3 regions of the Exiguobacterium sp. s102 genome follow, and region 2 is predicted to be linked to each of the others. Evidence: riboswitches for the same ligand, from Rfam matches in the RefSeq annotation. Region 2 holds a riboswitch; each other region holds the start of a gene.
The links. Region 2 has a riboswitch for thiamine pyrophosphate ahead of KNQ02_RS14550 (ECF transporter S component). Riboswitches for the same ligand answer to the same signal wherever they lie in the genome.
Positions count from the first base shown of each region.

Region 1: linked by a shared signal. The riboswitch ahead of thiT (energy-coupled thiamine transporter ThiT) and the one ahead of KNQ02_RS14550 (ECF transporter S component) in region 2 are both predicted to bind thiamine pyrophosphate.
Region 3: linked by a shared signal. The riboswitch ahead of KNQ02_RS07930 (thiamine phosphate synthase) and the one ahead of KNQ02_RS14550 (ECF transporter S component) in region 2 are both predicted to bind thiamine pyrophosphate.

Region 1 is NZ_JACSML010000001.1:737,578-741,808, reverse strand. Features, by position in the region: gene KNQ02_RS03575 (amino acid permease) at 1-824, shown strand, start outside; gene KNQ02_RS03570 (thiamine diphosphokinase) at 1,455-2,054, opposite strand; gene thiT (energy-coupled thiamine transporter ThiT) at 2,057-2,617, opposite strand; TPP riboswitch at 2,682-2,788, opposite strand; gene rpe (ribulose-phosphate 3-epimerase) at 2,809-3,465, opposite strand; gene rsgA (ribosome small subunit-dependent GTPase A) at 3,467-4,231, opposite strand, start outside.
Region 2 is NZ_JACSML010000008.1:50,169-54,399, forward strand. Features, by position in the region: gene KNQ02_RS14540 (DEAD/DEAH box helicase) at 1-1,350, shown strand, start outside; gene KNQ02_RS14545 (50S ribosomal protein L25/general stress protein Ctc) at 1,723-2,361, shown strand; TPP riboswitch at 2,451-2,549, shown strand; gene KNQ02_RS14550 (ECF transporter S component) at 2,649-3,227, shown strand; gene KNQ02_RS14555 (ABC transporter ATP-binding protein) at 3,224-4,231, shown strand, end outside.
Region 3 is NZ_JACSML010000002.1:565,413-569,643, forward strand. Features, by position in the region: gene KNQ02_RS07920 (OsmC family protein) at 127-552, shown strand; gene nagZ (beta-N-acetylhexosaminidase) at 549-1,778, shown strand; TPP riboswitch at 1,845-1,947, shown strand; gene KNQ02_RS07930 (thiamine phosphate synthase) at 2,037-2,627, shown strand; gene KNQ02_RS07935 (NAD(P)/FAD-dependent oxidoreductase) at 2,624-3,628, shown strand; gene thiS (sulfur carrier protein ThiS) at 3,612-3,815, shown strand; gene KNQ02_RS07945 (thiazole synthase) at 3,818-4,231, shown strand, end outside.

The sequences.
Region 1 (4,231 bases), on a different contig from region 2:
TCGGCGTCTTGACGACGATGATTGCCGTCAACTTCGCTTTCCAAGGAACAGAATTGATTGGTGTCGCTGCCGGGGAATCGAGTGATCCAGAAAAATCGATTCCGAAAGCGATTCGTAATACGGTTTGGCGGACGTTTATTTTCTTCGTCCTCTCGATTACAATTATCGGGGCTTTAATTCCGTATGAATCGGCGAGCGGCATCAGCAGTCCCTTCATCATGGTATTTGACGCAATCGGTATCCCATATGCTGCAGATTTGATGAACATCGTCGTTTTGACGGCACTCTTATCCGTCGGAAACTCTGGACTGTATGCTGCGACACGCATGCTCTGGTCGATGTCGCAAGAAGGCATGATTTCAAAGAAACTCGCCATCGTCAATCAGCGGGGTGTGCCGATGCGCGCCTTAACGTTCACGATGCTGTTCGCGATGTTATCCTTATTGACGGCATTCTTCGCAGAAGATACCGTCTTCATCTGGCTATTATCCATCGCCGGTCTCGGAGCACAAGTCGGTTGGATCTCGATTTCCGCTTCGCAAATCGCTTTCCGACGCCAATTCATCAAGGCAGGACACACGCTTGACGAACTGAAGTTCAAAACACCGTTCTTCCCAGTCTTACCCATCCTCTCATTCTCACTCAATCTGCTCGTCTTAATCAGTTTAGGTTTTCAAGCCGATCAACGCGTCGCCTTATATCTCGGCGTCCCTTTCTTCCTACTGACATGGGCAAGTTACCATCTTTTCGTCAAAGGAAAACATATCGCTGCAAAAAGCGAACAACAAGCAGCCAGTTCGACACTTCAAAACGAACAACGATGACTTGTTATCTGGCCCTGGATACACCGGGTGCCGGAATCCGTTGAACTTAAACAGTCGACTGACTAATAAATCAAAACGCCGATGCTTCCGTTTTACATACGGAGTCATCGGCGTTTGCCATACCTATCTTTTTGTTCATGACGTCATGACGTGTACTTGAAGAACGCATGTCCCGGTCGCATCAGCGAGATATGATGGAATCGCGTCTATCGCGTTTTTATCAAAAATCAGGCGAGAATACTCCCACCTCTAAGCGTCTTGGGGCGAAGCCCAGCGTAGGTGGGAGATGAATCGCCTTCGGGCAAGGCGTGTCTTACGACACGTCAATTGCCCTACATTTTTTTGGTTTAACAACAAGCAAAAGCAGGGATAATTAAAATGTCACGTTCTTTGAAAACTGAAGATATAGGGTTGTGACAGGAAGTTCGTCTGTCACGTAAAATCTTCAACGTTCACCTTGCGGATGACCGAAGTAGCGAAAACCAAGCAGAGTAGGCATCCGCACAAAAGAAACGGACAAGATTAACGTTCAACCGTCGGGACGACGGGGTTAGCCTGATAACGTTTCGATCGATAGGTCGGATAACTCAGGAATCCTCCACCTCTTAGCGTAGCGTAGGTGGAGGTAGTTCAATTTTCATGCGTGCGCAGGACGAGGACTTCCCCTTCGACGACCGTCACTTGCGCAACACCAACCCACTCATTGCTGACCGTCAGCGAACCACCGACCGGAACAGGATGCTCCGTCAAGGGGTATTTGACGCCGCGTAACGTCAAGTTCGACGGGACAAGGGGAATGAATGACAGGTAATGATACCCTTCAGACGCGAGTTCGTACTGACCGGTTTTCCAGTACCGGACATCCTCACGTTTCGTCACGAGTCGTGCCATCGGAAATTGTTTTAACAAATAGACGTTCTGTAGCGTCATGTCGAGCCGACCACCCGTCGCACCAAAGATGAGTAGTTCAGCACCTGCAGCCTGTTCGGTAGCGTAACGTAACGCTAGTTCTAAGTCCGTTTCATCTTTTTCTGCCGGATGAAGCAATCCACCATCCGGAACGTATCCGAGCGAATCAAAGTCACCGATTGCCACATCAAAATCAAGTCCTTGCTCCACTAATGTCGCAATCCCGCCGTCAACACCGATAATCATCGTCTTGTCTTTCACGAATGGTGCGAGCGTCGGGACGTCTTCTGCCGGTCCTGCCGCAACGATTAAAACTCTCATCTTTAAATACCGCGAGCGGAGTAACGTAAAAGACGTGGTGCTGTCGTAAGCAAAATACCTGCAACGACCCCACATAAAACGTACGACGGAGCCATATACGTCGCGTTATAAATGAACGAGTAAGGAACGACCGGTCCTTTGGCATACTCTGCAAAAAAGACGATTCCACTGATGACATGACAGATGTAACGTAGACCGGCACCTAACAAGGTCGCAAACAAAACAATCGTCATGAGACGCTTTTTTTGACCTTCTGTTGCTGCTTTTTTGACTTGGCCTGCAAACACTCCACTCAAACCGACGACACCATATGCAAGCGTATAGTCAAGCAGCGGTTGGACGACCGTCAAGACTTGCGGAGCGAACATCAATTGAATCGTTCCGACGAGCGCACCCGTGATGACACCACCAACGACGCCGTGACGAAAGGCCATGACGAAAATCGGTAACATCGCTAAGCTGATGGATCCGCCTTGTGGCATTTTGAACGGAATCAATAAATCAAATACAACACCGAGACTCGCGAAAATCGCAATCTCCATTAACATTTGTAATCGTTTCATACTGTGTTCCTCCTAAAAATAAAATAATGATGACAACAAAAAGGCAGTACGACGGACGCCGTACTGCCTGCGTGCGCCACATCCCTACGTCCGTCTGAACGGAACAGGTTCGAAGGGTTAAAGTCTACTCACTTCTCTCAGCCGCTTGACGCGACACCCCTTGCGGTCAAAATTTAATTGTCTTGGCTCTATTATACGTGAGCCGCGTTTCGAATACTAGTGATGGCTTCCGCATAGTCTGGTGCATTGTAGATTGCAGAACCTGCGACAAGGACGTTTGCCCCATTGTCGATACACAGTTTTGCCGTTTCCGCGTTGACACCACCATCGATTTCAATTTCGAACGTCAAACCGCGCTCTGCTTTGATCATCGCCAATTGCTTCAGCTTCGTCATGACGCTCGGCAAGAAAGCTTGTCCGCCAAATCCTGGATTGACCGTCATCAACAAGACCATGTCGACTTCTTCTAGGACATGTTCAATCGTCGACAGTGACGTGTGTGGATTCAGCACGACGCCGGCCTTTGCTCCAGCCCCTTTAATTTGTTGCAAGACACGATGGACATGATTCGTCGCTTCGACATGGAAGGTGACGATATCCGCTCCTGCCGCTACAAACGCTTCGACGAAGTTTTCTGGTCGATCGATCATTAAATGAACGTCAAGGACCATGTCCGTCTTTTGACGAAGACTACTGAGGACGGGTAGACCAAATGAAATGTTCGGGACGAACTGGCCGTCCATGACGTCGAAATGGATGTAATCTGCTCCTGCCGCCTCGACAGCTTTAACGTCTCGTTCTAGGTTGGCGAAATCTGCTGATAAAATAGATGGTGCGATTTTAATCATTTCAATACCTCCGCGCTCGATTCTTGATTTCCTCTACAAACATACCATAATTCGTATAGCGTGAGGACATGATTTCTTCTCCCTCAACTGATTTTTTGACAGCACAGCCTGGTTCGTTTAAATGCAGGCAACCACGGTATTTGCACGTATCTTGCCGTGCGACGAATTCTGGAAAACACCAACGTAATTCTTCGATTTCCATCTCGTGTGGAAAATCGAGGTTCGAAAACCCTGGCGTATCAGCAATCAAGCCCTCTGCAAGCGGAATTAACGTCACATGACGCGTCGTATGTCGTCCGCGTCCGAGCGATTTCGAGATGTGGCTCGTCTCGAGATCGAGCGTCGCATCGAGCGCATTCAACAATGAACTTTTTCCGACTCCCGACTGTCCCGCGAGCACACTTGTTTTTTCCTTGAGTAGCGGGCGGACTTCCTCTACCCCTTCTAGCGTCTCACTCGACGTCTCAATCACCTGATAACCGATTTGTCGGTAACCGGCAATCGCCGTCCGGACTTCTGCTTCCGCTGTTCCTTGCAACAAATCCATCTTCGTCAAGATAATGATAGGTTGAATCTCTTTTGCTTCGATTAAGACTAAAAATCGATCGAGCAAATGGGCTGAAAAGTCCGGTTCTGCTGCTGAGACGACAAGCAACGCTTGATCGATGTTTGCGACCGGTGGACGAACCAGGAAATTTTGCCGTTCCTTCACTTCTAAAATGTATCCAGTTTCGCTTTCGATATGCAATACGACCTCATCTCCTAC
Region 2 (4,231 bases):
GAACCGCTCGCGACACAACTTTTGCCGTATCAGCAAGACGGCGTCCGCTTCTTCAAGAGTCTTGCGGCACACGACTGTCATGGCATCTTAGCGGACGAGATGGGACTCGGCAAAACGATTCAAGCCATCGGTTATATCGAAACGCTCCCGAGTGCACGTGTCTTGATCGTCGCCCCGGCGTCACTCCTCTACAACTGGGCAGCAGAGCTGCGCCGCTTTGCTCCGACACGCACCGTCCATGTGCTCAGTGGAAGTCGTGCGTCGCGCTTACGACAGCTCGAAGACTTGCCGGACGACGTCATTCTCATCATCTCCTACCCGTCGCTCCGGCTCGACATCAAAAATCATCAAACGATCCATTACGATTGTATCTTTTTTGATGAAGCACAACATCTGAAGAATCCACGGTCGCAGACGACGGTCAGCTTAAAACAACTGTGGGCGACGCGGCGGTTTGCCTTGACGGGGACGCCGCTCGAAAACAAGACGCTTGATCTCTGGTCAATCTTTGACGTCGTCTTCCCGACACTCTTGCCGGACCGGCAACGGTTTCTCGACTGGTCAGCACGGGACGTCCAACAATTCGTCGAACCGTTTTTGCTGCGCCGGACGAAAAAAGATGTTTTGCAACAGTTGCCGGCGAAACAAGTCGTCCATCAGTACACGGAACTGACGGCGGGTCAGAAAAAACTCTATGCCGCCCACTTGGCAAAGTTACAGCTCGAGACGTTACAGCATCTCGATCAGTCAAAACCGGAAGAACGGATGAAGTTACTCGCCGGATTGACCCGGCTCCGGCAAATCTGTTGCGACCCCCGGTTGTTCGTCGAAAACTACCGTGGCCGGTCGGCGAAACGGGACCGGTTGCTCGCCTTGATTCAAGAAAAACGGGCAGCAGGCAAACGGATCTTAATTTTTTCACAGTTTACAAAAATGCTCGATTTGATTCGGGACGACCTGCATGAGTTGCACCTCCCTCATTTCGAACTGCGCGGGGATACACCGATTGCGGAGCGTCTCGAACGCTGCGACCGTTTTAATGCAGGCGAAGTCGATCTGTTTTTGATTTCACTGAAGGCGGGCGGCACCGGACTGAACCTGGCGACGGCGGATACCGTCATCTTATATGACAGTTGGTGGAATCCGGCTGTCGAACAGCAAGCGGCTGACCGGGCACACCGGATGGGACAAACACAGACGGTCGAAGTCATTAAATTAATCACGAAAGGCACGATCGAAGAAAAAATCATCGAGCTGCAGGAGCGGAAGGCGACACTCGTGACGGACATACTTGAACAACCGGCGTCACTTGCGTTATCGGTCGATGAGATGGTTCAATTGCTTGAATAAGAGGAAGTTCACCGCCTATATTTTTAAGGGAGCTGCTTCGTCCAATGATTTCTTTACATGATGTAAACCGTTGCTGCTCTAGGGAGAACAGGTTTCTGGCTATCGTTTTTTCGCCGGTTGATGTTTAGCTTTTAATGTTACGGGGGTATAACTATCATAGCACCGCATCAGCGAGTTGCTTTTACAACCACATGTTTCTCAATATCAGCGTAATGACCTGGGAGAGAAATGCTAACCACTCACTTCGATCTTCATTTTTATGAAATCAATTTGAAATAGCATTCGATGCACCGTCTTGATCCGGAACGATTCGTTCCACTCCTTTCTTCATTACCTTTTGAGGGCTATACCAAATTCAAGGGGGAAATGAACATGTCAGTAACATTAAAAGTAGAAGAACGCGAAGTACGCCCACGCTCACTTAGAAAGCAATTACGTCATGAAGGAAAAGCTCTTGGTGTCGTGTATGGTTACAAAGTGGAAAGTACACCGATTGCCTTTGACGAAAAAGCATTGATCAAAGTCGTTCGCGAACATGGTGAGAATGCACTTGTTGCACTTCAAATCGGTGGTAAAAAAGTCAACACACTGATCAACAAACTCGATATGGATATCTTCACACCAACAATCAAGCACGTTGAATTCATCGCTGTTAAAATGGATGAAGAAACAGAAGTCGAAACAGATATCGTCCTCGTCGGCGAAGCGGCTGGTGCAAAACTTGGTGGATATCTTTCACAAACACTCTTTAAAGTAACAGTTGCAGCTACACCAGATAAATTACCGGAACGCGTCGAAGTCGATGTGACAAATCTTAACCTCGGTGATTCTCTATCGGTTTCGGATTTACCGGAAGAAAAAGAATACCGTATCGTTACGGAAGGTGACATTCAAGTCGTTGCCGTCGTCGAATCGACACTTGAAGCGGATCTCGAAGAAGCAGATGCTGAAGAACCAGCTGAAGCGACAGAAGAAGTTTCTACTGAAGAACAAACGAAAGAAAAAGAATAATTTTTCTTACCCTCCCCTCGCGGAGGGTTTTTATCTGTATTGACAACTGTCGGTAGAGTCGGTACAGTAAATAGCGTACACACTATATGCACATCCACTAGGGGAGCCCATTGGCTGAGACGATTCACTTCGGACCCTTTGAACCTGATCTAGTTCATACTAGCGTAGGAAAGTGGAGCGGTAATTCGTTCAATTTTTCTGCATGTTTGCAGATTCAGCGACCGCTCTCTTTCATAGAGGGCGGTCTTTTTGTTTGTCTGGTGGTTGTGCCAAAGGGAGATAGGAACATGAACAGTTGGAAAATGAAAGAAATCATTGTCATGATGATGTTGTCGGTTGCTTGCGGGGTACTCTACTTAGGGTGGTCGACATTGTGGTTACCGATTTCCGCGATCTTCGGACCGGTCGGATCGAACTGGATGTTCGGGATTTGGGTCATCGCGAGTCCGCTTGTCGCCTACATCATTCAAAAGCCCGGGGCAGCACTGATTGCAGAAGTCGTCGCCGCGGCTGTCGAATTATTCACGGGGAGTCACTTCGGATTATCGGCCTTATTGATTGGTTTCGCTCAAGGAATCGGTGCCGAAATCGCTTTTGCCCTCTTCGGATACCGGAAGTTCAACACGATGACGTTAGTTCTATCCGGAATGTTCGCCGCAATTGGTAGTATGGTCTATAGTCTTGTCGTCAATGGTTTCGCCTACTATACGACGACGACACTTCTGTTGACGTTTTCCCTTCAACTCGTCAGCGGTGCATTGCTCGGTGGATTACTTGCGAAAGTCATCGTCGATGCGCTCGTCAAGACAGGGACGTTGAACGGTTATGCGATCGGGCGTAAGCGGCGGAAGCCGGATGCAGCATGATTCATTGTAACGACTTGTCTGTCCGCTATCCGGGGCAACATGACAACGTCCTGCACAAGGTGACGGTGACGCTACACGAAGGGGAAACGACGTTGCTCGTCGGACCGAGCGGCAGTGGGAAAACGACGTTTTTACATGTTCTCGCCGGCTTATTACCTGACGCGATCGAAGCCGATGTCAGCGGCCACTGCAAAACGAATGGGACGGTCGGAATCCTTTTTCAAAATCCGGACGACCAGTTCTGCATGCAGACCGTCGGAGCGGAAGTTGCCTTTAGTCTTGAAAATCGCTCAGTCGACCGCAGTCAGATGGATGACCGGATTGACGCCGTACTGGCACGTGTCGGTCTGGACGTGCCGCTGACGACACCGATTATGCAACTGTCAGGAGGGATGAAACAACGACTCGCCCTCGCCTGCGTCCTAGCGCTTGAGCCGGATATTCTATTGCTTGACGAACCGACGGCGCAACTCGATCCGGCAGGACATCGGGTTTTGATGCAGCTGATTGAGGAACTCCATCACGACCGGACGTTGACGCTCGTTCTGATTGAACATCAGCTTGACCGCTGTGTGACGTTCAGTGACCGGGTGCTCGTCTTCGATCACGGCGGAACGATTTTACGCGATGGTCCGCCGCTTGATGTCTTCGGTCAGTATCGCGATGAACTTGAACGACGCGGCATTGCGACGCCGCTCCTCTACCCGTATGAACTGGAAACCGTGCCCCCCGCTTCTTCCCAGGCGGGGCGGTTACGAAAAGTGACTAACAACCGTCCTCCGGTTCGGCACGACACGACGTTCGCGCTGACGCGCACCGCGTTAGGACGCCGTAAGCAAGTGATTGTCGATAACCTGTCGCTTGCAACACACGCCGGAGAATGGATCATGGTCGTCGGATCGAACGGTGCCGGGAAAAGCACGTTGCTCGAAACACTGGCGAAATTGATTCCGGCGCAAGGCGGTACGGTCCGCTTGTTCGAAAAAGAACTGCGGACATGGAAA
Region 3 (4,231 bases), on a different contig from region 2:
GGAATCGGATGGAAACGGAAAAGAAGAATTATTTTGAATAGCATGTCAATTTTCTTCAGGTGAGACTACGCTATAATGAAGGAGAGCGAAGCGAACCGAACTAAAAATCGAAAGGTAGTGAGAAAAATGCAAGCGACGATTACATGGAATCACAAGATGGGCTTTAGTGGAGTGACGGAGTCCGGACACCAACTGGCAATGGATGCAGCACCTGAAAATAACGGGGAGAACGGAGCACCACGACCAACTGAATTGTTGTTACACGCCGTCGCCGGCTGTACGGGAATGGACATCGTCTCCATTTTAGAAAAAATGCGTTTACCGTTAACCTCGTTTGAGATGGACATTGAGGGAGAACGGGCGACGGAACACCCGCGCCGCTTTACGACGATTTCGATTCATTATCGTCTCGAAGGCGACTTACCGGATGATAAAGTCCGCCGGGCCGTGTCGTTATCAAAAGATAAATACTGTTCTGTCTCGAAATCACTGAATGCTGAAATTGAAGTCTATTATTCAATCAATGGCGTCCGAAACGAGGAACCGCTTTGAAACCGATTTACGTGCTTTTAACGGCTTGCTTTTTGACGGCATGCGCGAGTGAACCGCCCCAAACCGAGACGAAACCGGAACCGAAGACGAGTCAGCAACAGCCGGTCGCTGACGAACCGACGGCTGCCGACCAGGCGGAGCAAGACATCAAACGTCAGCTCGCCAAACTCTCGACTGCTGAAAAGGTCGATCAATTGCTGTATATCGGGATCAGTGGGACGACGTTATCGGACGCGGACCGAAGTCTGTTAAACGATCACGCGATAGGCGGTGTCCTGTTACTCGGAGGCAATATCACGTCAGACGCCCAGCTGAAAACCTTGACGGCAGCAATCAAGGACGCACAAGACGACGAAGCGCTCGCGTTCCTCGGCTTCGATGAAGAAGGAGGACGTGTCAGTCGTGTCCCGGATCAAACGTTTCATTTACCTCCGAGTCTGACGCTCGGTCAGAAAAACGATCCGGCATTGATGCAAAAGGCCGGACAGGCGCTTGGTGCGATGTCACGGTTTTATGGATTCAATATGGATTTTGCCCCGGTTCTTGATGTCAACAGTAACCCGGTGAACCCGATCATCGGTGACCGGGCACTCAGTGCTGAGCCGGATGATGTCGCCCGGCTCGGTGTCCCGTTAATGCTGGGAATCAAGTCGGAAGATGTCGTGCCGGTCATCAAACATTTTCCCGGACACGGGGATACGACCGTCGATTCGCATGTCGGCTTACCGACCGTGACGAAGACGAAAGCGCAACTCGAGCAACTGGAACTCGTCCCGTTCAAAGCGGCAATCGATGCCGGAGCGGAAATGGTGATGGTCGCACACATTTTATTCCCGGCGCTCGACCCAGACAATCCGTCGTCGTTATCAGAGCCGGTCATGCAACAACTGTTGCGTGAAGAGTTGAAGTTCGATGGCGTCATCGTGACGGACGACCTCGTAATGGGTGCGATCACGAAACAATATGGTCTCGCCCAAGCTTCGCGTCTCGCCCTCGAACGTGGTGCCGACATGGCGATGTTCTCGCAAGCCGGTGCTTACACGGATGTTCATGCGGCAATTATGCAGGGGATCAAGGACAAGTCACTATCACAGGCTGACCTCGACGCGAAAGTGACACGTGTCTTACGTCTGAAACAAACGTATGATTTAGCAGACACGAAGCTGATTCCAACGCGTGAACAATTGACGGAACAGGTCAAAACGGTCACGGATCGGCTGAACTGACAAGTCAGACTAGAAATCAAGCGAGCGGTCATGGTAGACTACGAATGAACCAACCAACACTAAATAGTTCTACACTAGGGGAGTCTCGCAGCAGACTGAGACGGAAATATCCGGACCCTTTGAACCTGATCTAGTTCGTACTAGCGGAGGGAAGTGGCTTCTGATTATCATCCTGTCTCAGGTCTTACCTGGACATTTTTCGGACCACTCCATCATGTTCATGGGGTGGTCCTTTTTGTGTAGCAAGGAGGAGAAGGTATGCGTCCGAAGTTACATATTGTGACGACCGGGACAAAAGAGCTGACACATCTTCTAGAAGTCTTGCCGGCTGTTGTGCCTTATGTCGACATGATTCATATCCGGGAACCGGGTTGGTCGGCGGACCGACTCGTCCAATTGATCGAGGAGCTAGTATGCGCCGGTGTTCCAAGTGAAAAACTAATCGTCCATGACCGGCTCGATGTCGCCCTCGTGACGAAGTCAAGTGTCCAGTTGACATCGCGCAGTATTCCCGTCGCTGTCGTGCGGCGTCAATTCAGCGAGCTACAAATCGGCCGATCAATCCACTCCTTGACGGAAGCGCTTGAGACGGGCAGCGACTTCGTCATGTATGGTCATGTCTTTGCGACGGCGTCAAAACAGGACGTCGCCCCGCGCGGACTAGCGGCACTCGCGCAAATCGTCACGTTTTCAAAAGTCCCCGTCATCGCGATTGGCGGGATTCAGCCGGAGAATGTCGCGGGTGTCCTCGCGACCGGAGTTGCTGGCATCGCTGTGATGTCAGGGATTCTCGGTCAGGCAAATCCGGTCGAAGCAGTCCGGTCGTATCGCGAGGTGCTTGATCAATGAAAGCAACAGAGACGTTAATCGTCGGCGCAGGCGTAATCGGTTTGACACTCGCCTACGAATTGCTCAAACGAGGACAACCGGTACGCGTGCTTGAGCAAAATCGTTCCAGTGAAGGAGCGACGCGAGCGGCAGCCGGCATGCTTGCGACGGATCATGAACTGATCCCTGCCTTACATCAACTGGCGGCAGCGAGTCGACAGCTTTATCCCGACCTCGTCCGTGAGCTGTTTAATGAGACCGGCATTGATAGTGGCTATAAAGAAAACCCGTTTCGACTGATCCGTGCAGACGGGGACATCCGGTTCGCTTCAGTCGGTCAAATCGATCCCGTCCAGTTGACGCGTTCGCTCCGTCACGCGATTAAAGCCCGCGGAGGTGTGATTGAAGAACAGACAATGGTCACGGGACTGCACCGGGCAGGGGCGACCGTCGTCGGCGTTGCGACAAGTAACGGTAAGCGCGAAGCCGGGAACGTCGTGGTCGCAAGCGGTCGGGGATCAGAAGCGTTACTCGCGACGAGTGGTGTCGAGATCGCGACGGTACCGGTCAAAGGCGAATGCCTCGCCGTCCGGCTTCCGGGGCATGTCTTGACCGAGACGTTGTTTAGCGACGACGTGTACCTCGTCCCGAAGTTTGACGGACGGATCATCATCGGGGCGACGGAACGGATCGGTGACGAGACGACAGGGGTCAGCGTCAGCGGGATTGAACATCTCCTGCAGGCGGCGGTGCGACTGTTCCCAGCAATCAGAGAAGCGGAAATCGTGGACATCTGGTCCGGGATTCGTCCACAAACAGCGGACGGATTGCCTTATCTCGGGCAGGTCCCGGGAGTCGGGCACCTATTCGTCGCGACCGGGCATCATCGGCACGGGATATTACTCGCCCCGATCACGGCGTCCGTCCTGGCAGACGAGGTAACGGGAATCACGCCGAAATATGAGCTTCGTCCGTTTTCATTACATGAATCGAGGAGGAACACGAATGCAACTCACCATTAATGGTCAACCGTATACGCTTGACGGAACGATTTCGACAATCGACGGATTGATTCATCATCTCAATTTGACGGAAAAAATGGTCATCATCGAACAGAATCGACAGATTGTCGAGCGGACAGCATACCAAAACACACCCATTCAAACAGGCGATTCATTTGAAATCGTTCACTTCGTAGGAGGCGGTTAATCATGTTAACGATTGGTCAAACGACATTTCAGTCGCGGTTATTACTCGGAACGGGCAAATACCCCGACGTGACGACACAGCAGCAAGCAGTCGAGGCATCAGGAGCAGACATCCTGACCTTTTCCGTTCGCCGGATGGATATCTTCGAAGCGAGTCAACCGAACTTTTTAGAGGCGCTTGATTTGAGTCAGTATCATTTATTACCGAACACGGCGGGGGCGAAGACAGCGGAAGAAGCGGTTCGGCTGGCAAAACTTGCCCGCGCGTCCGGACTGTGCGACATGGTCAAAGTTGAAGTCATCGGCTGTGATAAAACGCTGTTACCGGACCCAATCGAAACGTTGCGGGCATCGGAAGAATTATTAAAAGAAGGATTCACCGTCTTACCGTATACGTCAGACGATCTGTTGTTGGCA